3 regions of the Mycolicibacterium arcueilense genome follow, and region 1 is predicted to be linked to each of the others. Evidence: predicted binding sites of a transcription regulator. Region 1 holds the regulator's gene; each other region holds the start of a gene.
What was found. The regulator LexA, encoded in region 1, represses DNA repair genes until DNA is damaged. The targets are predictions, from matches to a motif close to CGAACANNTGTTCG.

Region 1 (9,645 bases):
CAATGGACGCCGACGAGCGCAGCGCCACCTGACCTGCTCCCCCACGAGGTTCCCCGAGCGGCCCTCCCGGACGGCGCGGGCCGCGACGTAGCATCGGTCTATGGCCATCGACGTCACTGTTTTGCGTGTGTTCACCGACTCCGAGGGCAAGCACGGCAATCCGCTCGGCGTGGTCGACAACAGCAACGTCGCCCCCGCCGACCGTCAGCGGATCGCCACCGAATTGGGTTACAGCGAAACGGTATTCATCGATCTTCCGCAGCCGGGCGGTAAGTCCGCCAGTGCCCACATCTTCACACCGGTCGCCGAACTGCCGTTCGCAGGACATCCCACGGTCGGCGCATCGTGGTGGCTGCGCGAAAAGGGGTTGCCGGTCAACACATTGCGGGTGCCCGCCGGGATCCTTCCCGTCGAGTACGACGACGATCGCGCCATCGTCAATGCCCGCTCGGAATGGGCCCCGGAATTCGCCATCTATGACCTGGCCACGGTCGACGAGGTGCTCGCCGCCGACCCTGACGATTTCGATGACGCCTACCTGTGGGCCTGGAGCGACGAAGCGCACGGCACGTTGCGATCCCGATCCTTCGCCTCGCATCTCGGGATTCCCGAAGACGAGGCCACGGGGTCGGCGGCAGTACGGATGACCGACTATCTCAGCCGGGATCTCACGATCCTCCAGGGAAAGGGTTCGGTGATCGAGACCCGCTGGAGTCCGGAGGGCTGGGTACGTCTGGCCGGCCGCGTCGTCAACGACGGCACAACCCAACTCGACTGAGCTACGCCTCGGCGCGATGCGCCCGCAGGGCTTCGATTTCGCGCTCGAAGTCCTCGGCGGAGGAGAATGACCGGTACACCGAGGCGAACCTCAGGTAGGCGACCTCGTCCAGTTCGCGGAGCGGTCCGAGGATCGCCAGGCCGACCTCATTGCTGGGGATCTCCGGCGTGCCGAGGCCGCGGACCGCGTCCTCGACCTTCTGCGCCAAGACATTGAGCGCATCGTCGTCGACCTGCCTGCCCTGACAGGACCGGCGCACTCCGCGGATGACCTTCTCCCGACTGAACGGCTCGGTCACCCCGCTGCGCTTCACCACGGCCAGCACCGCGGTCTCCACAGTGGTGAACCGACGTCCGCACTCCGGGCACGACCGCCGGCGCCGGATGGCCTGCCCCTCGTCGGTCTCGCGGGAATCGACGACACGCGAATCAGGATGACGACAGAACGGACAATGCATTACCGCTCCTTCGTCATGCCGCCGGACAACTAGTTCGAGCGCCCTTGAGCGTACCCGCGATGCCCTCGGCAGACTCACCGCCGGGTCCAGTGGCATGTAGGTGCTCACGCCGACACCGGCCAGTGATGCTGCCTGCCAGGACGTTTCAGCGGACATTGCGCTGCTCAGCCAACCGGTGCGAGCAGTGTCTGCCCGGCGTCGACCGCGGCAGAGTCGAGTTGGTTGAGGTCACGAATCTGCTCGACGACCCGGGCCACCGGAGCATCCGGGGCAACCCGGCGTGCCACCTGCTGCAGCGACTCCCCGGACTTCACCTGGACCACCGCGAGTTCCGCCGGCTGCGGGCTCTCGGCCCCCATCACCCCACCGAGTTGGGCCACCAGGCCGAGCCACACCGTGATACCGGCGGCGACCAGGGCCAGTAACACCGTGGTCAGCGGCGTGATGGGCCGGCTGCGGTGCGACGCCCGCGACATCAGCACACCGGTTCCGCGGTAGTGGACCGCACCGGCGGCGGGGCGGGCACGGCCCGGGCGCTGCGCCCGCTGCACCCGGCGTACCGGCCGGGCCACACCGGTACCGAAGGTGGCGCTGCCCCTGGCGCCTGCGGCGCAGCGGGCCCGCTGCGGTGAGGACTGGGGCACGGCCCGAACAGCGCGGGAACGGCTATCGGCGGGGATATCGATGATCGCCATCTGACTGCCTTTCGGTGGACTCTTTCGCTCTTGTGTTCGAACATACTCGCTCAGGTGTTCGATTGATAGAACATGTGATCGAACTGTTGCCAAACGATAGAACAGGGCACCGACAAGTTCCGGCCACGAACCCCGCGCACGAGCACGAACCGCCGCCCCATGCGCCCCACCAGCAGACACGCCCACAACACGCGTCGAACACATGTTTGATTAATGTTCGATCAGGGACTACATTCGGCCCCATGAGCGACGACCGCAGCAGGGACGGCAACACGGAAAGCCCGGCCGGATCGGACGGCGCGGGTCCACGCCGGGCCGAGGGCGGCCTCACCGACCGGCAACGCACCATTCTCGACGTGATCCGCGCGTCGGTGACCACTCGCGGCTACCCGCCCAGCATCCGCGAGATCGGCGATGCGGTCGGATTGACCTCGACCTCGTCGGTCGCCCACCAGTTGCGCACCCTGGAACGCAAGGGCTACCTGCGCCGCGATCCCAACCGCCCGCGCGCTGTCGACGTGCGCGCCGCCGACGATCCGACGGCCGCCGCACTGGTGTCCACCGACGTGGCCGGCTCCGACGCGCTCCCCGAGCCGACGTTCGTGCCGGTGCTCGGCCGTATCGCCGCGGGCGGCCCCATCCTGGCCGAGCAGGCCGTCGAGGACGTCTTCCCGCTGCCCCGCGAATTGGTCGGCGAGGGCTCACTGTTCCTGCTCAAGGTTGTCGGCGACTCGATGGTCGATGCGGCCATCTGTGACGGCGACTGGGTGGTGGTACGCCAGCAGAGCGTGGCCGACAACGGCGACATCGTGGCAGCCATGATCGACGGCGAGGCCACCGTCAAGACGTTCAAGCGGACCCGCGGTCAGGTCTGGCTGATGCCGCACAACCCGGCATACGACCCGATCCCGGGCAACGACGCAGCGGTGCTCGGCAAGGTCGTCACCGTGATCCGCAAGATCTGACCGGACGAGGGCCCGGCCTCACCTGACGGCTGCCGAGCCCCACAGCCCTCAGTCCGTGCGCACGAACCCGTTCGTGCGGGCGAATTCCTCACTGGCGAACCAGATCTCGGCCACTGCGTCGTCGTACTCGCTACTGTCGGGCGCCCAGTACCGTCCGGACTTCGTGTCCGCCTTGATCGGATAGCCCTCCGGCGCACGGTGGGGATCGTCCAACGGCAGATGGATAGCGGTGGCAGTCGGTATCTCGTCGAGTTCGATGGCGGCGTGGCGCCCGCTGTGCGCCTCGCTGCTGTATGCCTCGGCCTCGGTGATGACGCGGGTCGGCGCGGTGTCGACGTTGTCCTGATCGCTCGGGACCGCCAGGCCGCTCAGCCCTGCGAAACCCTGTGCCTCACGCACTCCGCCCACCGGACCGGGCATTGACCCGGTATCCACCAGGTCCTCGTCCACGAGTTCCGCTTCGATGTCGTCGACATCGTCGCCCTCGGCGACCTCCTCGAATTCGGCGTCGATCGGCGTATCGAGATCCTCGTCGCCGAAGTCGTCGTCCTCGAAGTCGTCATCTTCATAGTCGTCTTCGAAGTCGTCATCGTCGTCATAGTCGTCGAAGCCCTGCTCCCCGACCAACTGCGAGGAATCCTCCGGCGGTTCCTCCTCCTCGCCCGGCACCCCGTAACCACTGGCCGATCCGTGCGGAGCGGCCCACTGGCTGACCGGAATGGCGATATCGGTGGGGCCGTCGTACGGAGACGCCGCGCCTGAAGATTCCTCGCCCGGGCCGGCGAACCGCGCCGTCGCGGCGTCGCCGTACGCAGCGCTCGGGCCGTAGCCGTTGGCCGCGTCGGAGCCACCGCCATCGCGGTACTCATCGTGGTCGTACCCACGCGAGCCGTAGCGCGCGTCGTCATATCGACCCTCGTCGTAGGACGAATCTCCCGGTCCGCCGTCGTAGTCGTCGTCGAACGGATCGTGGTCGAAGTCGTCATCGCCACCGGCGCGGCGACGGTGCCACAGTGCGGCACCGACGATCAACCCGGCGAGCAGCACGACCGGGATCACCGCGATCAGCCACCACCAGCTCCAATGCCAGGAGAACGGCTTCTTGCTGTCGGTGTCGGAGGGCTGCGGTCCGGCCGCCGGGGTCTGCCCGAGTCCGGGAACCTGCAGTCCGCTCAGCTCGGAGGCGAGTTTCGACGGCTCGGTGGTGAACTTGTCGGCGTCGCGGTCCCACGAGATCGCTCCCCCGCTGAACCGCTGGCTGATGACACCGCCGTCTTCGGTCTGGTCGGCCATCGGGGCGCCCAGCGCGCCCTTGGCCCCACCGAGCTTCTCCCAGGCCGCGTTCATCGCGCCCCGCACGATCACCGCGCCGTAGTCGGGGGTCCAGAAGATGACGGGGTTGTCAGCCGCCGCGAAAGTGCTGATCCGGCTATTGGGACCCAACCCGCCCTCGGCCTCGCTTGCGGTCGGGAAGCCCAGATCGCCTTCCGGGCCACCGACGCTTTCATACTTTTCGAGCAGCTGGCCGGTGATGGCATTGGCCCCGGTGGCCGGGCTGTAGAAGATCTTGCCGCCGGCGTACTTCTGGCCGAATCCACCGTCGCCGATTGGATACTGGTCGCCGTCCTTGGCTCCCAGCGGTCCCATCACCCCGCCCGCCTCGCGACGCGCAGCGGCGATCGCCGAGGCGGGGTCCGACGGTACGTCCAGACCGGCCAGCTGATCGGCCAGTTCCGGCGGCACCGTGGTGAACGCCTTGGTCTTGCGGTTCCAGGAGATCTCGCCGCCGGTGAACTTCTGGGAGATCACGTCGCCGTCGAACGTCTCGTCGTCGGCGGGGACGCCCAGTACTCCCGCGGAGCCGCCGAGCTTGTCCCATGCGGCGTTGATGGCGCCCCGCACCACCCGGGCACCGGTGGACGGAGTCCAGAAGATGACCGGGTTGTCAGGCGCACTCAAGGTCGAGTTGCGGCTGTCCGCGGCACGTCCGGCGCCCTCGTCGATGGTGGGAAATCCCATGTCGCCGTCGGCCGGGCCGCCCAGCGACTCGTACTTGTCCAGGATTGCGCCCTGCATGAAGTGCGCGCCGGTTGCCGGGGTGAAGAACATCTTGCCGCCGGAGAAGTTCTGCGCGAAGCCAGAACCCACCGCGTACACGCCGCCCTGCCGCGGCCCGAGCGGGCCGCCGTCCCCACCGTTGGCCTCCCAGGCGGCCGTGACCGCGGCGTCGGCATCCGACTCCGGGGTGGCCGAAGCCACCGCCGGCACCACCAAAGCAGCGACTACGAGTGCGAGCAGGCCGACCGCCAACCGCCACACGGCCGCGTTCAGCCTCGCTCCCGGCCTAGTCATGCGCCCTCCCCGCTCGTTCGGCAAAGTTTCCTTAGAAATGTCCCGCCCGGACAACTTTGCGTCAGCACGTGACGATAACCAACTAACGTGGCCGATCATGACCAAAAAAGGCCCAATATCTGGGTCCGAAGACCCAGATTTGGGCTTTTTTGGACGAGTACCGGATAAATCGGGGGCCGATCGGCCCGCTAGACACCCAGCCCGCGACCGATGATCTCCTTCATGATCTCGGTGGTGCCGCCGTAGATGGTCTGCACTCGGGCATCCAGGTAGGCCCGCGCAACCGGGTACTCACGCATGTAGCCGTAGCCGCCGTGCAGCTGCAGGCAGCGGTCGATGAGCTCCACCTGCTTCTCGGTCGAGTACCACTTGGCCATCGCCGCCTGCTCCACGGTGAGCTTCTCGTCGAGGTGCAACCGAATGAACTCGTCGACCATCATCCGGACCACGGTGGCCTCGGTGGCCAGTTCGGCCAGCAGGAACCGGCTGTTCTGGAAGCTGCCGATGGGCTTGCCGAACGCCTTGCGCTCCTTGGTGTACTGCACGGTCTGCTCCAGCACCGCCTCCATCGCCGCGGCGGCCATGATGGCGATCGAGATGCGTTCCTGCGGCAGGTTCTGCATCAGATAGACGAAACCCTGCCCCTCCTCGCCGAGCAGGTTCTCGACGGGAACCTTGACGTCGGTGAACGACAGCTCGGCGGTGTCCTGGGCCTCCAGACCGATCTTGTCCAGGTGCCGGCCCCGCTCGAAGCCCTCCATACCGCGCTCCACCACCAGCAGGGAGAAGCCGAGAGCACCCTTCTCAGGGTCGGTTTGGGCAACGACGATCACCAGATCGGAGTTGATGCCGTTGGTGATGAAGGTCTTGGACCCGTTGAGGACGTAGTGGTCACCGTCGCGCACCGCGCGGGTCTTGATGCCCTGCAGGTCGCTACCGGTGCCCGGTTCGGTCATTGCGATCGCCGTGATCAATTCGCCCGTGCAGAACTTGGGCAGCCACCGCTGCTTCTGCTCCTCATTGGCCAGCCGGAGCAGATACGGCGCGACGACGTCGTTGTGCAGGCTGAAGCCGATGCCGCTGAAGCGACCGGCGACGGTCTCCTCACAGACGATCGTGTTGTACCGGAAGTCGTCGTTACCGCCGCCGCCGTACTCCTCGGGCACCGCCATCCCGAGAAAGCCCTGCTTACCCGCCTCCAGCCAGACCCCGCGGTCGACGATCTTGTCCTTCTCCCACTGGTCGTGGAAGGGCGCGACATGCTTGTCCAGAAACGCCCGGTACGACTCGCGGAACAAGTCGTGCTCGGGCTCGAACAACGTGCGGTCGTACTTCACAACACTGCCCATGGTGTGACCTCCGGTACTGGTTACTGATTTGGGGCCAACCTATACCAACCGGGTGGTTGGTCAGCCCTGGGGAGGGTGGGTACCGCCCGTAAACTCTGCTCATGCCCCGGTCCCCCATGAGCCTCGCGCACTGGGGCGCCTTCACCGCGAACGTCGCGGACGGCGACATCGCGGCCGTCACCCCGATGGACGGTGACGCTGACCCCTCACCGTTGCTCGGCAACCTCGCAGGCTCGATCCGGCACCGCTCCCGTATCGCCGGGCCCGCAGTGCGACGCGGCTGGCTGCGCGACGGCCCCGGCCCCAGTACCGAACGGGGCGCCGACGAGTACGTCGCGGTCTCCTGGGATGAGCTCTTCGAGTTGCTGGCCGAGGAGCTGCGCCGGGTCGTCCACACCTACGGCAACGAGGCGATCTACGGCGGCTCCTACGGCTGGGCCAGCGCCGGACGCTTCCACCACGCCCAGAGCCAGGTGCACCGCTTTCTGAAAATGCTCGGCGGCTATACGTCTTCCCGCCATTCCTATAGCCTGGGCGCGACCGGGGTGATCATGCCCCGGGTGGTCGGTACTCACGACGACCTGTTCAAGCGCTCCACCGACTGGGAGATCATCAGCGAGCACACCGATCTGCTGGTGTGCTTCGGCGGACTCGCACTGAAGAACACCGGCATCAATCACGGTGGCACCACGGCACATCCGGCCCGCGACGCGCTGCGCCGGATGCGTGAGCGCGGCGGAAAGATCGTGTCGCTGAGCCCGCTTCGTGACGACGTCGACGGCGACTGCCGATGGCTGGCCCCCGTCCCTGGCACCGATGTGGCAGTGATGCTCGCCCTGGCCTACGTGCTGGCCACTGAGGGCCTGGCCGACCTCGACTTCCTCGACACGCACTGCAGCGGATACCAGCGGTTCGAGCGCTACCTGTTGGGCCACGACGACGGTATCGCCAAGAGCCCGCAATGGGCGTCGGCGCTCAGCGGCCTGCCCGCCGGCGAGCTCGCGGACCTGGCGAGGCAGATGGCCGCCTCCCGCACCCTGGTCACCGTCAGCTGGTCGCTGCAGCGGATCCGGCACGGCGAGCAGGCGCCGTGGATGGGCCTGACCCTGGCCGCCATGCTGGGCCAGATCGGTGTGCCCGGAGGGGGTTTCGGGCACGGCTACGGGTCGATGAACGAGCCGGGGTTGCCGCCGCTGCGCTGCGGCCTGCCCGCGCTGCCACAGGGGCTCAACCCGGTGCAGACGTTCATCCCTGTCGCGGCCGTGACCGACATGCTGCTGCACCCCGGCCAGCCGTTCGATTACAACGGACTGCGCCTGACCTACCCCGACATCAGGTGCGTGTACTGGGCCGGCGGCAATCCGTTCCACCACCACCAGAACATTCCGAGATTGTGCCGCGCCCTGTCCCGGGTGGACACCATCGTGGTGCACGACCCGTACTGGACGGCGATGGCCAAGCATGCCGACATCGTCGTGCCCTCGACCACCGCCTATGAGCGCGAGGACTACTCGGGTTCGCGCAATGACCCCCTGCTGGTCGCCATGCCTGCGCTGACCCCGCCGTACGGCGACTCCCGCGACGACTACACCACGTTCTCGGCGCTGGCCGAGCGGCTCGGGTTCGGTGAGCAGTTCACCGAGGGCCGCACGGCACGGCAGTGGTTGGTCCACATGTATGAAAAGTGGTCTGCCGGACTGGATTTCGAGGTACCCGAGTTCGACCAGTTCTGGGCTGAGGGTCACCTGCGGTTGCCCACCGAACCGGGGCTCACGCTGCTGGCTGATTTCCGGGCCGATCCGGTCGGGCACCGGTTGGCCACCCCGAGCGGTCGGATCGAGATCTTCTCGCAGACCATCGACGGATTCGGCTACCCCGACTGTGCCGGCCACCCCCGGTGGTACGAGCCGACCGAGTGGCTCGGCGGTGAGCGGGCCGGCCGCTATCCGTTGCATCTGCTGGCCAATCAGCCCGCGACCCGCCTGCACAGCCAACTCGACGGCGGTGCCACGAGTCAGGCATCGAAAGTTCAAGGGCGCGAACCGATCCGCATCCACCCGGACGACGCGGCGGCCCGAGGGCTCGCAGACGGTGACGTAGTGCGGGTGTTCAACGACCGTGGGGCGTGCCTGGCCGGGGTGATGATCGACGACCGGTTGCGCCCGTCGGTGGTGCAATTACCGACCGGAGCGTGGTACGACCCCGCCGAACCGTCAGATCCCGATTCGATGTGCGTGCACGGCAATCCCAACGTGCTCACCGACGACGTCGGGACCTCGTCGCTGGCGCATGGCTGCACCGGCGCACATGTGCTGGTGCAGGTCGAGAAGTTCGATGGAACGCTCCCCCCGGTGCGGGCACATGAGCCGCCGGTGATCCGGCAACGCTGAAACCGTTGGGCCGCCACCACTTCGGCCGTTTTCCCGGTGACAGTTGCATGCCGGTGCAAAGATCCCTTCAGCGCTGACGGCTTCGTCAGCAGAAGGAGATCCGGGCCGATGCGATTCTCACCCCGTTCTGCTGCCAGGTCACTGCTGGTCGGCGCCGTAGCGGTATCCGGCTCGGTGGTCATCGGCCTGACACCCGTCGGCACCGCAGCAGTCGGTCTGGTGGTCGCGGTGACACCGCTGATCGTCCCGGGCACCGGAACCCCGAACCCGCAGGACTCCAACAACTACCTGGCCAACGCCGTGGCCTACTACGTCCAGCCCAGCGGTAGTTGCGGCGCCGAGGACTGCGCGGCGCCGGTGGCCATCCCCTACATCGCCCAGTTCTGGCCCATCCCGCTCCCCGGCTGGGGCGGACTGGAGGGCGCCAAATGGAACGTGTCGGTGGCCAGCGGGGTCACCCGGCTGACCAGTGAACTCGTCGGTGCCAACAACCCCAGTGCGGCGCATCCCGTGACCGTCTTCGGCTATTCGCAGGGCGCCACGGTGGCCAGCATTGTCAAGGGCAACCTGGCGGACCTGACCGACGAGCAGAAGCAGAATCTGAGTTTTGTCCTGATCGGTAACCCCAACCGCCCTGACGGCGGCCTCTTCGAGCGGCT
Region 2 (9,645 bases), 210 kb from region 1:
CTCGCGCCGCACCCCGGCGTCGTCGTCTGCCAGCGCGGCCACCAACGCAGGCTGGTACCCGTCGGGCAGATACTCGACGAGGGTGGCGACCGCGGTACGGCGCACGCCGGCGTCCGCGTCGGTCAGGTAGCCGCTCAGATCCTCCAGCGTGGGCTCCTCCAAGGCCAGCACCGCGGCGATGCGTGGCGACGGCGGCTGCCCGGAATCGGTGGTCCGGACGCGGGACCGCTCGACAGCCGGAGCCCGGCCGCCGTGCAGGTGTGGCTGTTCGACCGCCGTCACCGGGTCCTGCGAGGTCAGGTGGTCCAACTCGGGGACCGCGACGAAATACGGTGCCACCGGCCGCTTCACGAACTGCATGGAGCCGTCGTCGCCCTTGTACAGGTTCAGGTGGTAACGCCACTGCTGGTCGTCCCGCTCGGGCAGGTCTGCCCGCTCATGGTAAAGACCCCAACGCGATTCGGTCCGGGTCAACGACGAACGCGCCGCCATCTCCGCGCAGTCGCGGATGAAGGACACCTCGGCGGCACGCATCAACTCATGCGGCGTGCGGGCTCCGATCCCCTCGACCTCGGCCTCCATCCGCTCGAAGGTCTGCACCGCGATCGACAGCTTGGTCGCGGTCTTCGGCGGCGCCACATAGTCGTTGACGAACCGGCGCAGCTTGAACTCGACCTGCGGCTGCGGCGGACCGTCCGGGTGACGCAGCGGACGGTAGATGAGCTCATGAGCCTCGGCCACCTGATCGGCCGGAAGCTGACCCGGCACAGCCACTTCCGACAATGTGGAGGCCGCGTGCTCACCGGCCAGGTCGCCGTAGACGAAAGCGCCGATCATGTAGTTGTGCGGCACGCACGCCAGGTCGCCGGCAGCGTACAGGCCCGGGACAGTGGTGCGGGCATGCTCGTCCACCCATACGCCCGATGCGGAATGGCCTGAGCACAAACCTATCTCGGAGATGTGCATCTCGATGTCGTGGGTGCGATAGTCGTGCCCGCGGTTGGCGTGGAACGTTCCGCGGGTCGGCCGCTCGGTGGTGTGCAGGATGTTCTCCAGCGTGGTCAGCGTCTCGTCGGGCAGATGGCTGACCTTGAGGTAGATCGGTCCACGGGCCGATTCGATCTCCTCTTTCACCTCGGACATCATCTGGCCTGACCAGTAGTCGGAGTCGACGAACCGCTCCCCCAGCGCATTGACCTGGTAGCCGCCGAACGGGTTGGCCACATAGGCACAGGCCGGGCCGTTGTAGTCCTTGATCAACGGATTGACCTGGAAGCATTCGATTCCCGAAAGCTCGGCGCCGGCGTGGTAGGCCATCGCGTATCCGTCACCGGCATTGGTGGGATTCTCGTAGGTGCCGTACAGATATCCCGAGGCCGGCAGTCCGAGTCGGCCGCACGCTCCGGTGGACAGAATCACCGCCTTGGCCGCGACAGTGACGAATTCACCGGTGCGGGTGTTGAATGCGACCGCGCCGACCGCCCTGCCCCCGTCGGTGAGCACCCGCACCGGCATGAACCGGTTCTCGATGCGGATCTTCTCGCGCATCGACCGTTGCCGCAGCACTCGGTACAGGGCCTTCTTGACGTCCTTGCCCTCGGGCATCGGCAAGACGTAGGAGCCGGATCGGTGCACGCGCCGCACGGCATACTCGCCGTGCTCGTCCTTCTCGAACTTGACGCCGTACCGCTCGAGCCGCTGCACCATGGCGAAGCCACGGGTGGCGGTCTGATAAACGGTGCGCTGGTTGACGATTCCGTCGTTGGCCCGGGTGATCTCGGCGACGTAGTCCTCCGGCTCGGCCTTGCCGGGGATGACGGCGTTGTTGACGCCGTCCATCCCCATGGCCAACGCACCGGAGTGCCGCACGTGCGCCTTCTCCAACAGCAGCACCTGGGCACCGTTCTCGGCCGCGGTGAGTGCGGCCATGGTGCCGGCGGTGCCCCCGCCGATCACCAGTACGTCGCAGTCGATCCGGATCGCGTCATCGACATCGGGAATCTCGGTCAGTTCGGTCAAGGTTGCTCCAAAGCGGCAATGATCTCGGCGCGCAGCGCCGATCGTTCGGGATGGTCGGTCCGGGGCTGGCCCACCTCGATGAGGGCGCGCAACGGCTGGCCGGCACGACCGAGCACAGCGACCCGGTCACCGAGGATGAGTGCCTCGTCGACGTCGTGAGTGACGAACACGATCGTCGTCGGATGCGCCTTCCAGGTGTCGATCAGCAACCGCTGCATGGCTGCCCGGGTCTGCGTGTCCAGCGCGGCGAACGGCTCGTCCATCATCACCGCGCGGGGTGCGCCGGCCAGGCCTCTGGCGAGCTGGACCCGCTGCCGCATTCCGCCGGAGAGGTTCTTCGGCAGGAAATCGGCGAAACCGGACAGGCCGACTTCGGCGATCCAGCGATCAGCCCGCTCCCGACGATTGGTTTTCGGCTCCCCCCGCAACTGCAGGGCGAGTTCGATGTTGGACCGCACGGTGCGCCACGGCAGCAGGGCGCTGTCCTGGAACACCATTCCGCGGTCCCTCGAGGTGGTGGTGACCGGTTCGCCGTCGGCCAGCACCCGGCCTGCATCGGGCCGCAGCAGCCCGGTGAGCGCACGCAGGACCGTGGACTTACCGCATCCCGAGGGGCCGGTCAGCACCAGGATCTCGCCAGGCTCCACCGTGAGGCTCAGCTCCTCGATCACCGGGGCGCCGGTGTAGGACAACGTGATTCCGTCGAGCTGCAGGCGCAGTCCCGTGCCGGCAAGCGTTGTGGTCATCGCACGCTCTCCTCACCGCGTGGCAGCCAACGGGTGGCCCGACGGCCGATCAGCTCGACCGCCGCGGCGGTCAGGAAGCCGAGCACACCGATCGTGATGATGCCGACGAACACGTCGGGGTAGTTCAGCACCGTGTACGCCTGCCAGGTGCGGTAACCCACACCGAGGCGGCCCGAGATCATCTCGGCCGAGATGACACAGATCCAGGCCACGCCCATACCGACCGAGAGCCCGCCGAACAGTCCCGGCAGGATGCCGGGCAGCACCACCTGGCGGAGCACGTCGAGCCGACCACCACCCAGCGTGCGGACCGAGTCCTCCCAGATGGTCGGAAGCGCACGCACCGCATGCCGGACGCTGACCATGATCGGGAAGTAGGCCGCCAGGAACGTGATGAACACGATCCCCGCCTCATCGCTGGGAAACAACAGGATGGCCACCGGCACAATGGCAATCGCCGGGATCGGCCGGGCCAGTTCCGTGAGCGGACCGAAGATGTCGGCGAACAGGGCGGTGCGCCCCAGCAGGATTCCTGTGATCACCCCGATCACCGCGGCGATTCCGAATCCGGTGAGGATCCGGATCAGCGACTGGCCGAGGTCCAGCCAGTACTCCGGGGTGCCGAGCCGGTTCACCAGGGCCGCAGTGATTTCGGTGACCGTGGGCAGCGTGTCGAACCGCAGCCCGAACCGCACGTCGTTGGCTGTCAACAGCTGCCACAGCACGATGGCCCCCACCACCGACGTCAGGCGGATCAGACGATGCCGCCAGACTGACGGCGGGCGGCGGGTGCTACGGGCTTCCGGCGCGACCGGCGGGTCGCTGACTGCGGCCGGCGCGGCATCGGTGGTGGTCACACCGCACCTGCCAGCGCTTGCCGGTAATCGACGATCGCCGCGCCGGGATGCGCTGCGGCATAACGTTCGGCGCCTGCCTGGGTACCGAAGGGCAGGTAGCCTTCGGCGCCCGACTCCGGCAGGCGCACCCACACCGCCTTGTCGGCGAACCACCGCGTACCCAGTTCGGCGTCGGAGATGTAGGCGGCGCGGACCTTCTTGCCCTCGCCCTCTGCCTGTCGGATCGCCTTGAGCAGGCAGACCGGCGTCGCGGCCGCCGTAGTGGCATCAGACCCGTCGAGCCACAGTTCGCCCGCGGTGGCGGGATTGTCGACAGCGGTGTGGCACACCGGATCGGTGCCGCTCAACGCCGAGGGGTTGACGTTCGACCCCAGCGCCTTGTCGTAGTCCTGACCACGCGTCGCGAACGCCGCCCGCAACGGTGCATCCTGCACGAAACCGGTGACGTCGAGGTCGGCGAAGTTGTCGATCGACTTCAGGTAGGGCACATCGCCTTTGAGTGCGTCGACCAGCGACGGCTTGAGCGTGGTGTCGAACGAGGTTCCGCCCGGCCCGTTGTACAGGTAGACGACCTCCTGCGGCAGCCCACTGCCCTCGGCGACGAGGCGGGCCGCCTCCAAAGGCTTGCTGTTGAGGAAGTCGGTGGCATCCAGTTGTGCCTGCAGGAACGCGTCGAGCACCTCCGGGTGGTCGGCCGCATACGCCCGGCGCACCACCACTCCGTGCAAGGTCGGGTAGTTCAGCTCGGCTCCGTCGTAGAGCAGTTTGGCCTTGCCCTGCTGGACCAACAGCCCGGGCCAGGCGACGAACTGTGAGAGTGCCTGAACCTGACCTGATTCCAGCGAGGAGGCGCCGACCTGAGGCTGCTGGTTGAGCACCTCCACACCGGTCTTGGCGTCGACGCCGGCCTTGCCGAGGGCCTGCACCAACATGCCGTGGCCCGCCGATCCGACGCTGGCCGAGACCTTCTTGCCGGCCAGATCGGTCAACGACTTCGCCGGTGAATCCGGCGCCACCACAACCATGTTCAGCGCACCTTTCGGGTTGTACCCGGTGACCGAGACGATCTCGGTCTTGGCGCGTTCGTTGGCCTGCGTCTTGGACCCGTTGATGAGCATCGGGTAGTCACCCATGGACCCGATGTCGATCTTCTCGGCGACCATCTGCGCGGTGATCGGTGCTCCGGTGTCGTAGTCCTGCCACGTCACGTTGTACTTGGTGCCGGTGCGGGTGGTGATGTCGGCCAACCGACGCTCCAGGTATCCCTGGGCGCGCAACAACGTTCCGGCGGTCACCGTGTTGATGGTCTTGGACTGGTAGCCGACGACGACGTCGACGGTATCGGCCGACTTCGTCGCCGAGTCCAGGGAGCAACCGGCGGTCACGAGCGTGAGGCCGGCAGTGAGGGCGATCAGGGCTGTTTTCACATCGGGTCCTCTAGCGGATGAGATAGGGCATGTTGACGGTGACGGCGCCGGTGGGACAGCGAGCCGCGCAGGGCCCGCAGTACCAGCACTCGTCGACGTGCATGAAGGCCTTGCCGTTCTCGGGATTGATGGCCAGCGAATCCAGCGGACACACGTCGACGCACAATGTGCAGCCCTCGATACACAGGGATTCGTCGATGGTCACCGGGACATCGGCGCGCTGATTGACCAGTGTCATGCGTCTCTCCTAACAAGGTTGCCTCGCATGGTGATTCGGTCACCACGCATCCTGATGTACTCCAGGTCGACGGGTGTGCCGTCATCCAGACTGGTCAGCCGTTCCGACATCAACAGGGCCGATCCGGCGGGCACCTGCAACATCGCGGCCGTGTGTGCGTCAGCCGAAACCGCTTCCAGGGCAAGGCTTGCCCCGCCCAGACGGCGCCCGCTGACTCGTTCGATGAGCGCGAAGATATCGTTGCTCTCCAGCGGATGGTCGATCACCTGCTCACCGATCTCGGGAGCCAGGTAGGTCAGATCCAGCGACACCGGAAGGTCGGCGAGATAGCGCAGGCGCTCGATGAAGACGACCTGGGCACCGGGTTCGAGCGCCAGCTTGCGGGCCACTGCAGGCGGGGCCGACAGCCGCTGAACGGCCCTCACTTCGTTGCGAACGTCGCCGTAGTCCTTGAACGTTTCCTTCAGTCCTACCAACGCGTCGAGGCCGTGATCGTATTTTCTGGCCGCCACATGCGTGCCGACCTTGGTGCCCCGGTCGATCAGGCCCTCGTTCTTGAGGACGGCCAGGGCTTCACGAATGGTGTTGCGGGAAACGAAGAACTCGGCAGCCAGTTCCGCCTCGGACGGCAGCGCCCGGTCGTAGGTGCCTTCGTAGATCTGGTGGCGCAGAACGTCGGCCACCTGGCGGGCCTGATCGGCGCGCGCACGGCGACTCGGCAGCGATACGGGATGGACTTCGGGCTGCGACGACACGCACTCACGGTAAGCGGCGATTCAGGGGTGTCGCAGTGCGGCGAATCTGCCGTTTGCGCAGGTTAACTGATTGCGCCGCCAGCCGACGTCCGGTACCTGGCGAAACCGCCGTCGCGGCTCGCATTGCGCCACCTCGACCGCGAGGAGAATTTACAAATCGCGATGATTGAAACGTCGTTTGGGTCCGCTGGGCCTGTCTGAAAAAACTTTGGTCACTTTGGCCCCGTCCGCCCCAAACAGCGGTTTCTTGTCGGTCACTCGAACTAGTGTTCGAATCATGAAGGTCGGGTTCGCGCAGAACCGGGGCGCGGTACAGACCGCGCTGGCCGACCACCTGGCCGCGACCACGACGCTTGTCGATGTTGATTTCACTGGGTTCGACACTGCGGAGTTACTGGCTATCCAGTCCGAGCGCGAGCGGCAGGCTCGCGCGCAGGCGACGGTCGATCACCGCATCCAGTCGGCGCTGATGGCCCTGACCGGTCCACGGGAGATCGGTGGAAAGTCATGGACTGACGTCCTTGCCACCCGGATGCGGATCAGTCGCAAGGAAGCGTCACGCAGAGTGGCCGCGGCCGCCGACCTCGGGCCGCGATATGGCCTCACCGGCGAGGTGCTGGAGCCGATGCTGCCCGCATGCGCGGAGGCGCTGCGGTCAGGGTCGATCAACACCGAACACGTCACGATCATCAGCCATACGGTGGTGGAAGCGGAAAAGTACGTCGGCCCAGCCGAACTCGCCCAGATCGAGTCGGACCTGGTGGCCACGGCGACCCGTGACACTCCCGAAACCCTGAAGGCCGCTGCCGACAAACTGCTGTATCTGCTCAACCAGGACGGCGATAGTCCCGACGTCGCAGCCCACCTGCGTGGGCTGCGCATCGGCAAACAGGACGCCGACGGGTTGGTTCACGTCCAGGGTTGGCTGGACCCCGAGACCGCTGCCTACCTGACCACGGTCACCGGCGTTTGGGGCGCACCCGGCATCAACAACCCCAATGACCCTGAGCCACTCCACAACCCGTCACCCAACCCGCTCGACATTCCCGACGCCCCTGACGGCGAAGCCGCTGACGTTGAGGCCGGGCCCGAGACGACGGCTACCGAGGCCTCGCCAGCACAGCAACAGGCACAGCAGGAAGCAGCCTGCCGCGACACCCGGACCCAGGCTCAACGCAACCACGACGCACTCAAAGTGGCGCTGCGCGAACTACTGATGTCCAAACGGCTCGGCCAGCACGGCGGACTCCCGGTCACCGTGGTGGTCTCCACGACCCTGGCTGAATTGGAGGCCGGCGCCGGAATCGCCGTCACCGGGGCGGGCATCTGGATGCCGATGACAGAACTCATCCGATTGGCATCGCACAGCTTTCACTACCTCACCGTCTACGAACACCACACCGCAGAGCCCCTGTACATGGCCCGCACGAAACGGTTGGCCACCAAAGCCCAACGCCTTCTGCTCTACAACCGAGACCGCGGATGCACCCGCCCGGGTTGCACCGCCCCGGCGGACTACTGCGAGGCGCACCACGCCAAAGCCGACTGGCAACACGGCGGACGCACCGACGCCCCTGCCCTCGCCCTGACCTGCGGCCCTGACAACCGTCTGGTCGGGCTCGGCTGGACCACCAGCGTCGATCCAGATACCGGTCGCATTCACTGGCATCCCCCGCCCCTGATGGACACGGGGCAAGGCAACCTCAATCACCACTTCCACCCCGAGGAACTATTGGTTCCTCCGGAGCCCTAGCCGTGAACCAGCGTCCGGCTGACTGTCACCGGGATTCCGTTGAGTGCGCCGTTTCCGGACGGCTCGTCGATGAAGTCCGGAAGCGACAGGATGTTGGTGTTCACCCCGGGTGCGGCGTTGGCGACACCGAGCCGGGTGCCGGGCTGGCCGTGTCCCCAACCGTGCGGCATCGACACCACACCGGGTTTGATCGCGTCGGTCACCTCGACGGGCACGACGATCTTGCCTGCGGTCGACGCCACTTCTGCGTCATCGCCGTCGGCGATACCGCGCTCGGCCGCGTCGCGGCTGTGCATCAGCAGGGTGCACCGGTCTCGGCCCTTCATCAGCGAGCCGACGTTGTGCAGCCAGGAATTGTTGGACCGCAGATGCCGCCGGCTGACCAGCACCAGATCATCGGAGCCGCGATCCAGTCGCTCGGCCAGCCGGGGCAGGTCGTCGAGCAGGTACTGCGGCGCGATCCGGATCTTCTTGTCGGAGGTGCCGAGCACCTCGGGCACCCGTGGCACCATCGGGCCGAAGTTGATGCCGTCCGGATGAGCCTTGAGCTTCTCCAATGTCAGGCCGTCCGGGTTCTCGCCGTACCGGTCGCCGAACGCGGCGGTCCGCAGCGTCAGATCGAGCATGCGTTCCGGCCCGCCGTGCTCGTAGTGCTTGCGGACCTCGGCGCCGTCGAGCCCCTGGGTGAAGCACAGGTAGTCGAACCAACCGTCGTCGAGCGCGGCGACGTCGACGTCCTCGGCCGCAGTGCCGGTGCACAACCCGGTCAACCGGATGAGGATCTCCCATTCCTCGGGAGCGTCTGGGTCTTCGCGATGGAACACCGGCGGCGAGTAGCGCGCGAAGCTGTTGATCGCCGCGCCCAGCAGCAGATCGGCGGAATGGGGCTGCTCCAGTGCCGAGGAACCGGGCAGGATGACATCGGCGTGCTTGGTTGTCTCGTTGAGCCACAGATCCACCGAGATCATCGCATCGAGCTGCGGCAGCGCCTCGTCGAGCTTGTCGCCGCCCGGAGTGGACAGCACCGGGTTGCCGGCCACCGTGATCAGCGCCTTGAGTTGCCCTTCGCCGGGAGTGACGATCTCTTCGAGCATGCACGACACCGGCACCTGCCCCATCACCTCTTTGGCCCCGCGTACGCGGGTGCGGTACCGGCCGAAGTTCGGCGCCCCGTCCTCCAGGCCCGGGATCGGCTGGCTGGTGACGGTCCACGCGGTCGGAGTGGCGAACATCGAGCCGCCCGGGGTGTCGAAGTGGCCGGTGACGATGTTGACCACATCCACCAGCCAGCTGGCCAGGCTGCCGAACTCCTGGTTGCAGGTACCGATCCGGCCGTAGACCACCGCGCGCGGTGTGCCGGCCAGTTCCCGGGCCAGACCGCGAATCCGCTCTGCAGCGATACCCGTTGCGGCAGAGACTCTTTCGGGTGACCATGCGGCCACCACCTGTTGCAGCGTCGATACCCCGTCGAGGTGACGCTCCAGGTCGCCGAGGTTGACCAGGCCCTCGTCGAACACGGTGTGGACGATTCCGAGCAGCAGTGCCGCATCGGTGCCGGGCGTGATCGGCAGCCACTCATCGGCCTTGGCGGCAGTGGCGGTGCGCACCGGGTCGATGACGATCACCTTGCCGCGCTTGCGAATACCGCCGATGATGCCCATCACGTCAGGCGCGGCCAGCAACGATCCCTGTGACGCCGCGGGGTTGGCGCCCATGACCACCAGCAGATCGGTGCGCTGGATGTCCGGGGTCGGGAATGCCCACCAGCTGCCGTACATCAGATGCGACGACAGATTCTTCGGCCACTGGTCGATGGTCCCGGGCGAGTAGGTGATCGGCATCCCGGACAG
Region 3 (9,645 bases), 780 kb from region 1:
GCACGGTGAGCCCGGACGCGCCGATCGCGAAATCGGCCTGGCCGTTGCGCCAGGCGCGGCCCATCGTGTCGGTGATCACGACGGCGACGGTCACGCCGAGTCGCTCACGCAGACCTTCGCGCAGGGCCCGTGCACTGCCGTCGGGATCGACCGGGAGCAGCGCCAACTCGTTCGAGTCCACGTTGGAGCCGTCCACTCCGGCAGCGGCCTGGACCAGTCCGATCGCGTTCTCGGTGATCAGCGTCCGGCCCTTGCGGGCGAGAACCCGAACTGCCTCGCTGTCGATCAGCTTGCGCCGCAGAGTATCCCGCTCTTCCGGGTCGGAAGGAGCGGTGACGATACGGCCTTCGCACTTGGAAACGACCTTACTGGTGACCACCAGTACATCACCGTCGCGCAGCCAAGGTGCCGCTTCGGCGAGAACGGTGGCCAGGTCGTCTCCGGGCCGGAACTCGGGAAGCCCTGGTACGGGCAGGATCTCGACCCGACCGGCTGATCCGTGCTCGGTGTTCACAGTGGAACGCCGGCCACGTCCAGGCCGGCCCGCACCATCTCGGCGGTGGTCGACGGGTCTGTCATCAGCAGCGGCACCGCGCGCACCTGAACGCCCTCGATGTCGGCCTCATCACCCTCGTGTATCAGCCAGCCGTCCAGGATTCCGGTGCCCGACCGGGCGCCGAAATGCCGGCCGACGGCCTGTGAGGTGGATTCCACACCGATGATGGACAGGCACTCATCGGCCATGCCGCGCAACGGTTTTCCATTGATGATGGGGGAGTAACCGACCACCGGCGCCTTGGTCGAGCGCAGCGCGCCGCGGACACCGGGAATCTGCAGGATCGGTCCGACACTGACGACGGGATTCGACGGCGCCAGCAACACCACATCGGCGTCGGCGATCGCCTCGGTGACGCCCGGCGCGGCGGTTGCCTGTTCCGCTCCGACGAACGCAAAGCTGTGCGAGGGCACCTGTGCGCGGTAACGCACCCACCACTCCTGGAAGTGGATGGCCCGCCGTTCCCCATCCTCGGGATCGGTGATGACCACGTGGGTCTCGCTGCGGTCGTCGGTGACGGGCAGCAGCTGCGCACCCGGTGACCAGCGCTTACACAGTGCTTCGGTGACCTGCGACAGCGGGTAGCCGGCGCGCAGCATCTGGGTGCGGACCAGGTGGGTGGCCAGGTCCCGGTCGCCGAGTCCGAACCAGTCGGGTTGCACACCGTAGGCAGCGAGTTCTTCCTTGGCGTGCCACGTTTCATTGCGATGGCCCCAGCCGCGCTCCGGATCGATACCGCCACCCAGTGTGTACATGCAGGTGTCGAGGTCTGGGCAGATGCGGACGCCGTGCATCCAGGCGTCGTCACCGACGTTCACGATCGCGGTGAGTTCATGCTCATGCTTGCTGTCGGTCCCGGCGAACTGGCCGAGGCCCAACAGGTGCTGTACCCCCAGCAAAAACCGGGCGCCTCCGACGCCGCCGACCAGAACGGTGATCTTCACAACGTCCGACCCTAGGCGTTGAGGGCGTGCGGATGGAAACGACGTCGTCACGGGCAGGACACGCCGATGTCGCGACGCGCCGATTTGACATTACGAGATGGTATGAAATCGCGCTCTGGCGCTTGACCCTGGCAGCTAACACGTGTGTAATCACAGATGTGTCATTTCCCGGTTGGTGACCGATTCCGGTGTCGCGGACCGAGATTCGATCAACTGTTCGAATGGGGTGACCGCACATCGCAGTAGTGGGGCTCCACTTAGGATCTACGAGACCGAGTGAGGAGGCGGGGGATAATGTCTTATGAGAGCGGCGATTTCGATCATGTGGTCCGGTTTGACGATCGGCTACTCGGCTCGGTAGACAACGCACCGCACATCAACGTGGGACCGACACCGCTGGGGGCGGCCGGACGTCCTCAACTGAGTCTGGTTCCGGTGAGTTCGGTTCCCGAACACATTGATGTTGATCCGGAAGACGAAGACGACCAATGGCAGGAACGTGCGCTGTGCGCACAGACCGACCCGGAGGCGTTCTTTCCGGAAAAGGGCGGGTCTACCCGCGAGGCCAAGCGCATCTGCCTGGGCTGCGAAGTCAAGGATGCCTGCCTGGAGTATGCGCTCGCGCACGATGAGCGTTTCGGCATCTGGGGAGGATTGTCCGAACGGGAGCGTCGCCGCCTCAAACGCGGCATCATCTGACGCTCTCCGGCGGAGCGCTCATCGCACGATGTAGCGCTCGACGTCAGTCGTCGTCGATCGTCGGGTCGATGACTGACGGTTCAACTCCCAGATAGGTGGCCACCTGTGCCACCAGGATTTCATGCAGCAGGTCAGCTAGCTCATCGGATCCTTTGACCCGGCGCTCGATGGGCTTGCGGAACAAGACAATTCGAGCCCGGGTCGCATTTCCTCTGACATCAACCCCAGCCGGTATCAACCGCGCCAACGCGATCGGTCCGTCGGCGATGACCTCGGGCGGCCATTGCACGCCCTCGGGATCTTTCGGGGACATCCGCGGAATCTCATCCACCGCGACATCGAGTTCTTTGATCCGCGCCGCCCACCGACGCTCGATCGGCTCATAGGCTTCCAGCACGGCCATGTCGAACCGCTCGCCGCGGCTACGCCAGCCGGGAACCGAGCGCGGAAGCAGCGGTCCGCGCATATCGCGGCCGCGACGCGATCGCCATGAGTTTCGCTGGGCCACGGCGATGATCGTAACGGTTCGGGATCGGGCACCCGGCGGCTGCGCGTGTCCGGCACCGCACAGCGACCGTCCAAAGTAATCTCTGTTGCGTGAATGTTCCCCGTCGCTGCTGCCGGCCCGGGTGCCCGCACTATGCCGTGGCGACGTTGACTTTTGTCTACTCCGACTCCACGGCGGTGGTCGGACCCCTGGCCACGGTGTCTGAACCCCATTCCTGGGACCTCTGCGTCGGCCATGCCGGCCGCATCACGGCGCCGCGAGGCTGGGAGTTGGTCCGTCATGCCGGCCCGCTGCCCACCCACCCCGACGAGGACGACCTCGTGGCACTCGCCGACGCGGTGCGGGAAGGTCAGCCGGGTGCGGTTCCCCACAGTGGGGTGGTGGCCGGATTCTCCGATCCCTCCACCGGTGTGGGGTCCAATGCGGTGATGGCGCCGCAGGCGCGTCCCGCCGAGAGCAACGGCCGCCGTCGCGGGCACCTGCGGGTGTTGCCGGACCCCGACAACTAGCCCGGACGAGCCCTGATTAGATCCTGATTAGACGACGCCCGGCCCAAGAGTAGTGAACGTGTCGGCGCCGCCCGACGGTTAGGCTGGCGCCAACGATCCCGTTTCACAAGGAGCTATATGTCTAGGCCAGCGGCGGCTGTTCACGATGTCATCAAGGCCTATGACGTCCGTGGTCTGGTCGGTAGCCAGATCGACGAAGCGTTCGTGGCCGACGTCGCCGGTGCGTTCGCCCGCCTGGTCCGCGCCGAAGGTGCCGCACAGGTGGTGATCGGCTATGACATGCGAGAGAGTTCGCCCACGCTGGCCGCCGCATTCGCCGACGGTGTGACAGCCCAGGGCCTGGACGTGGTCCGCATCGGGCTGGCCTCCACCGATCAGCTCTACTTCGCCTCGGGCCTGTTGGACTGCCCGGGAGCGATGTTCACCGCCAGCCACAACCCGGCCGCCTACAACGGGATCAAACTGTGCCGCGCCGGGGCCAAACCGGTAGGCAAGGACACGGGACTGTCCACGATCTCCGACGAGGTGATTTCGGGGGTGCCTACCCACGACGGCCCGGCCGGCGTGATCTCGGATCGCGATGTGCTGGCGGACTACGGCACGTTTCTCCGCTCCCTGGTCGATCTCAGCGGGCTGCGTCCGCTGCGCATCGCAGTCGATGCGGGCAACGGAATGGCCGGCCACACCACGCCTGCGGTGCTCGGGCCGATCCCTGGGGCCACGATTCTCCCGTTGTTCTTCGAACTCGACGGCAGCTTCCCCAATCACGAGGCCAACCCACTGGATCCGGCCAACCTCGTCGACCTGCAGGCCCACGTACTGGCCAGCGGCGCCGACATCGGCCTGGCCTTCGACGGTGACGCCGACCGTTGCTTCGTGGTCGACGAACTCGGCCGTCCGGTGTCGCCCTCGGCGGTGACCGCACTGGTGGCCGCCCGTGAGCTCAAGCGGGAAATCGGTGCCACCGTGATCCACAATCTGATCACCTCGCGCGCTGTTCCCGAGTTGGTGATCGAGCGCGGCGGCACTCCGGTGCGGTCCCGGGTCGGGCATTCCTACATCAAGGGACTGATGGCAGAGACCGGCGCCATCTTCGGTGGGGAACACTCGGCGCACTACTACTTCCGTGATTTCTGGGGTGCCGATTCCGGCATGCTCGCCGCGCTGCACGTGTTGGCCGCCCTGGGGGAGCAGGATCGCCCGCTGTCCGACTTCATGGCTGACTATCAGCGGTACGAGGCCTCCGGCGAGATCAACTTCACCGTCAGCGATGCGCCGGCCTGCGTCGACGCCGTGCTGAAGTCGTTCTCCGGCTCGATCCAGTCCATCGACCACCTCGACGGCGTCACCGTCGATCTCGGCGATGGCAGCTGGTTCAACCTGCGCACGTCGAATACCGAACCGTTGCTGCGTCTGAATGTGGAAGCGCGCACTGCAGAGGACGTCGCCGCACTCGTCGACAGAGTTTCGGGACAGATCCGTGGGGTGAGCGAGCCGGTGCCGTGAACGCCGTGGACGCCGCGGTCGACCTGGACGACGGTGACGGACTTCTGGCCGCCGACCGCAACGGTCTGCTGCGGGCGGCGGCCATGGCGGGCGCCCAGGTTCGGGCGACGGCCGCGGCAGTGGCCGAAGGACTGCTCGACCCGCTGCGCGCCGATCATCCTCCGCGGACGGTGATTTGGGTCGCCGGTCACGGCGCTGCCGAGAATGCAGGCGCCATGCTGGCCGCCGCGCTCGGCGCATCGATCGCCGCCCCGATCGTGGTGGCCGCCGAGACCCCGCCGTGGCTGGGGGCACTCGACGTGGTGATCGTGGCCGGTGACGATCCGGGCGATCCGGCTCTGGTGAACGCGGCGGCCACCGGGGTGCGTCGCGGTGCCCGGGTGCTGATCGTGGCCCCGCACGAGGGCCCGTTGCGTGATGTCGCGGCCGGACGCGCGGTGGTGTTGGCGCCCCGGCTGTGGGTTCCCGACGACTTCGGACTGACGCGATACCTGGCCGCGGGTCTGGCCGCACTCCACGTGGTGGATCACGGCATGCGCGTGGATCTGGCCGCGCTGGCCGACGAATTGGATGCCGAGGCGCTTCGCAACAGTGCCGGACGGGATCTGTTCACCAACCCGGCCAAGACCCTGGCCGAACGGATGACGGACAACGCAATCGTGCTGGCCGGCGACAATCCGGCCACTCTGGCGCTGGCCCGGCACGGAGCGACGGTGATGTTGAGGCTGGCCGGTGAAGTGGTGGCCGCCGCCGGGCTGGGCGACGTTCTCGCTGCGATCGGCAGCGGCGCGGTCGCCCACCCTGCGACCCGGTCACTGTTCCACGACGAGGAGATCGACGGACCGCTACCGCGCCGCATGCGTACGTTCGCCTTGATCACCGATACCGAACGACAACTGGTGGGGGCGAGGGTCAGCGGCTTCGACGACATCGCGATGATCGGTGCCGAGGATGTGCCGGACCAGGCTGGGACGACCCTGCCGGTGGGGCGTCCGGAACAACAACTGGCGGTTCTGGCTGTCCGCTTGGAGATGACGGCCGTATATTTGAAACTGGTTCGAGGATAAGACGTGCATCTGCTACGGGGAGCGGTGCGGACCTATGCCTGGGGTTCGCGCACTGCAATCGCTGATTTCACCGGAAGGCCCAGTCCGACAATCCATCCGGAGGCCGAGCTGTGGCTCGGCGCACATCCGCAGGACCCGGCGTGGCTGCAGACCGAACACGGTGAAGAGTCGCTTCTGCAGGCCGTCCAGGACGATCCCGAGGGGCAACTGGGCAGCGTGGCGATCGGCAGATTCGGCGATGCGCTGCCCTTCCTCGTGAAGGTGCTGGCCGCTGACGAGCCGTTGTCGTTGCAGGCCCATCCCAGTGCCGCGCAGGCGAGGGAGGGCTTCGACCGCGAGGACCGGCTCGACATCCCGGTGTCCTCACCCGTCCGCAATTACCGTGACCGCAGCCACAAGCCCGAATTGTTGGTTGCGTTGGGGCAATTCGATGCGCTGGCCGGATTCCGCCCGGTAGACCGCACGGTCGAGTTGATGCGTGCGCTGGCGGTCTCGGATCTCGACCCGTTCATCAACCTGTTGTCGGATCAGTCCGATGCCGACGGGTTGCGGGCCCTGTTCACCACCTGGATCACTGCGCCTCAGCCCGATCTCGACGTGTTGGTGCCAGCTGTTCTCGACGGAGCCGTGCATTACATCCGTTCCGGGGCAAAGAAATTCGCGGCCGAGGTCAAGACGGTGCTGGAACTCGGTGAACGATACCCCGGCGATGCCGGAGTGTTGGCCTCCCTGTTGCTGAACCGCATCAGCCTGCGGCCGGGGGAGGGCATCTACCTTCCCGCCGGAAATCTGCATGCCTATCTGCACGGTGTCGGTGTCGAGGTGATGGCGAACTCTGACAACGTGCTGCGCGGCGGGCTGACCCCGAAGCACGTGGACGTGCCGGAACTTCTGCGGGTGCTGGACTTCACCCCGACCCCGGAAGATCGGCTGCGCTCGGAAACCGACACGGACGGAACGGAAACCATCTATCGGACGCCCGCGCAGGAATTCGCGGTGTCGGCGCTGACGGTCGACGGTGAGCACCTCGGTGATGAGATCGACGTGCACTCCCACCACGATGGTCCGCAGCTGCTGTTGTGCATTGAGGGCGCCGCCGTGATCTATGCCGACGACGACAAGCTGACCCTGCAGCGGGGCGCAGCGGCGTGGGTGGCGGCCGAGGATGGTCCGATCCGGCTGACCGCGGCCGAACCAACCAAACTGTTCCGCGTGACGATCGGGATCTAACCGGAAGCGGTCTCCATACGGGCGGGGGCTTCGGGCTTCCCGCCTTCACTCTGGCGTCCGGCGAACCACTGCCTGATGTTGTTGCGCATCGCACGTCCGATCAGGCGGGGTGGCGGCACCAGATAGAGGCTGTCGATCAGGCTGGTCCTGCTCAAAAACCATTCGGCCACAAAGGGATCGGTCTCAGCTGCCCCGACAAATTGGTTGAACATCTCGTACGCGGGGCGGTACCACCACGGGTGATCACCAACCGCTCCGTGCTCGGTGTGGTCCGCTGCGGCGTTCATCAGCCAGACCGGCCAGATCGTCTTGGCGTTGCGGAACGCCAGACGCCACATCACGTTGTCCCTTCCGCCGGCCAACACCCGGCGCAGGTTGGCAGCCTGCAGCGCCGCCATGGTCACGCCCTGCCCGAACGTGGGGTTGAGGCTGACTATGGCGTCACCGAACGGCAGGATGCCCTTGGGAAATCTGCGGATCCGCTCGTAACGCCGCCACTTGCTGGTCGGGTATCGGTGAGTGTTCAACTCGCCGACCGGCATGCCTGCTCTCAACGCGGCACTGATCTCGGCCGGCAGCAGCTCGTCGGCCAGCGCGCAGACCCCCTCGAAATCACGCGGGGGTTCGGCCTTGGCGACTCCGAATGCCGTCACCATCCAGATGCCGTCCTCGTGCAGCAGCATGCCCATTCCCAGCGGGCGGTTTCGGACGGCGCCGACGATGACCATCTTCTGGGGCATCATCCCGTCGGGGATCTTCACCCGGTGCGAGGCGTAGGTGACACCGACCTGTACCGAATCCTCAGGTGGACGTTCGAATCCCCACTGCTCCAACCACGCCGGAAGTCGGCTGCCGCGGCCCGACGCGTCGAGTACCAGATCGGTCGGCGTGACGTCACCGTCGTCGAGGACGACGCCGGTCACCCGCCCGGCCGCGGGATCGTACTGGGGATGTGCGACGGTCCGGCGCTCGATCTCGATACCGGGCATGGCGCTGACCCGCTGGCGGATCTGCCATTCGAGGTGACCGCGGCTGGGCACATAGGCGGTGTATTTGTCGTCCAGCCCGGTTTCCAGGACGTGGCCGGCCGCGTCGAAGTGGATCAACTCGTGCTTGTTGCGAATCACCGGCACGCCGGAGGCGGCCATGTCGTGAAGCAGCCCGGGAAACAGTTCCTCCAGTTCCTGGGCGCCGCGGGCCATCAGTAGATGGACATGCTGGCCCTGCGGGATCGCGCTGCGATTGACCGGCTGATCCGGTAGTTCATCACGCTCGTAGAGGGTGACGTGGTCGTAGTGATCGGCGAGGACCCGGGCCGCGCACAGTCCGGCGATGCTGCCTCCGATGACAACGGCATGGGTCGCGAGGGTTCCTGATGAGCTGCGCATTTGTTCGACACGGTACTGGGCCGACGGCACCCGGCGCACAAAAATCAGAAGCAGCGTCAACTGTAACGGCGGGCCACGTGCCGTCGATTGGTGTGAGGGTGCTCGTTGGTGTCGGGGTGTAGGACGCCGCTTGCGCTGAGCTGTAGGTACGGTCAGCGAATCTGCGGGGCGCAGCCGGGTGATCCCGCCCAGTGGGCCTGTCTAACGAACGTGCAACAACTCATGGCACAATCCTGTGGCTGGAGGCGTGATATGGCTCTCAAGTTGATACCCTCTGCAAGGAAACTCACAGTCAACGGATGGGGCAATGACAACGGTCAGCGACGCGGACGGCACAGCAACGGGGGACCTCTATTTCGACAGGGTGGAGGCCCTCTCTCGTGCGACGGTCCGTCGACGCTTCGATCCCTACGTCGACATCGACTGGGATGCACCCGAAAACGCGTTGGCCGACGACGACCCGCGGTGGCAGCTCGACCCGGACAGCGCTCCGCTCGCGGCCACTGAATGGTATGCCCAACAGCCTTTGCAGCGCCGTATCGACATGGGGCGCTGGGTAACTGCGAACACCCTGAAGGTCACGCTCCAATTCGAAATGATGTTGATTCGCGGAGTGGTGCATTACGCGGGCAAGATGCCGAATGGTTCGCCGGTATTCCAGTATCTGCTCCACGAGCTGATCGACGAATGCAATCACATCCAGATGTTCCAGGAATTCGTCAACCGCACCGGCGAGGACGTGCCGGGAATGCGGCGAGGGTCCCGGTTCATCGGACCGATCCTGGGCTTTATCGGCGGTTATGCCAACATGATTCACTTCATCGGGGTGCTGTGCGGTGAACAGCCGCTGCATTTCCAGCAGACGCTGCAGCATCGTGGCGCGGCGCACGTGCCGCCGCTGCTGAACAAGATCACCTACATTCACCTGGCCGAGGAAGCGCGCCATATATCGTTTGCCGACGATCTTCTGGCTCAGCGAATGCAGAGCGTCAGCCGGCGGAAGCGGGCGTGGTACGCAATTCTCTTCCCATTCTTTCTGCGGTGGTTGATCGGGGAGATGATGGGGCCGCCGCGCACGTTTGCTCGGCAATTCGGTGTTCCGCGACGGGTTTTCAAGGCTGCGTTCTGGCGGAGTGACCAGTCGCGCCAGATGATGGCGGAATCGGCCGCCGATGTTCGGCGAGTAGCCGAGGACCTGGGCCTGCGAACGGTGTGGTCGCGCTGGATCTGGCGAATGC

Region 2: the regulator LexA is predicted to act here: its motif matches at 6,302-6,315, upstream of AC4LGL_RS12775 (HNH endonuclease signature motif containing protein).
Region 3: the regulator LexA is predicted to act here: its motif matches at 1,707-1,720, upstream of cofD (2-phospho-L-lactate transferase).

Annotation. Positions count from the first base shown of each region.
Region 1 covers NZ_JBZTYL010000007.1:1,528,971-1,538,615, reverse strand. Annotated here, with positions in the region: gene AC4LGL_RS11740 (alpha/beta fold hydrolase) at 1-32, shown strand, start outside; gene AC4LGL_RS11735 (PhzF family protein) at 101-778, shown strand; gene nrdR (transcriptional regulator NrdR) at 780-1,235, opposite strand; gene AC4LGL_RS11725 (LysM peptidoglycan-binding domain-containing protein) at 1,400-1,930, opposite strand; gene lexA (transcriptional repressor LexA) at 2,173-2,895, shown strand; gene AC4LGL_RS11715 (LGFP repeat-containing protein) at 2,944-5,247, opposite strand; gene AC4LGL_RS11710 (acyl-CoA dehydrogenase family protein) at 5,436-6,596, opposite strand; gene AC4LGL_RS11705 (molybdopterin guanine dinucleotide-containing S/N-oxide reductase) at 6,698-8,986, shown strand; gene AC4LGL_RS11700 (PE-PPE domain-containing protein) at 9,095-9,645, shown strand, end outside.
Region 2 covers NZ_JBZTYL010000007.1:1,737,149-1,746,793, reverse strand. Annotated here, with positions in the region: gene AC4LGL_RS12805 (fumarate reductase/succinate dehydrogenase flavoprotein subunit) at 1-2,019, opposite strand, end outside; gene AC4LGL_RS12800 (ABC transporter ATP-binding protein) at 2,016-2,765, opposite strand; gene AC4LGL_RS12795 (ABC transporter permease) at 2,762-3,622, opposite strand; gene AC4LGL_RS12790 (ABC transporter substrate-binding protein) at 3,619-5,049, opposite strand; gene AC4LGL_RS12785 (4Fe-4S dicluster domain-containing protein) at 5,060-5,287, opposite strand; gene AC4LGL_RS12780 (GntR family transcriptional regulator) at 5,284-6,009, opposite strand; gene AC4LGL_RS12775 (HNH endonuclease signature motif containing protein) at 6,320-7,795, shown strand; gene AC4LGL_RS12770 (molybdopterin-dependent oxidoreductase) at 7,792-9,645, opposite strand, start outside.
Region 3 covers NZ_JBZTYL010000007.1:745,143-754,787, forward strand. Annotated here, with positions in the region: gene AC4LGL_RS07825 (coenzyme F420-0:L-glutamate ligase) at 1-514, opposite strand, end outside; gene cofD (2-phospho-L-lactate transferase) at 511-1,500, opposite strand; gene AC4LGL_RS07835 (WhiB family transcriptional regulator) at 1,795-2,199, shown strand; gene AC4LGL_RS07840 (metallopeptidase family protein) at 2,243-2,665, opposite strand; gene AC4LGL_RS07845 (DUF3499 domain-containing protein) at 2,797-3,216, shown strand; gene AC4LGL_RS07850 (phosphomannomutase/phosphoglucomutase) at 3,334-4,722, shown strand; gene AC4LGL_RS07855 (TobH protein) at 4,719-5,789, shown strand; gene manA (mannose-6-phosphate isomerase, class I) at 5,793-7,019, shown strand; gene AC4LGL_RS07865 (FAD-dependent oxidoreductase) at 7,016-8,407, opposite strand; gene AC4LGL_RS07870 (AurF N-oxygenase family protein) at 8,715-9,645, shown strand, end outside.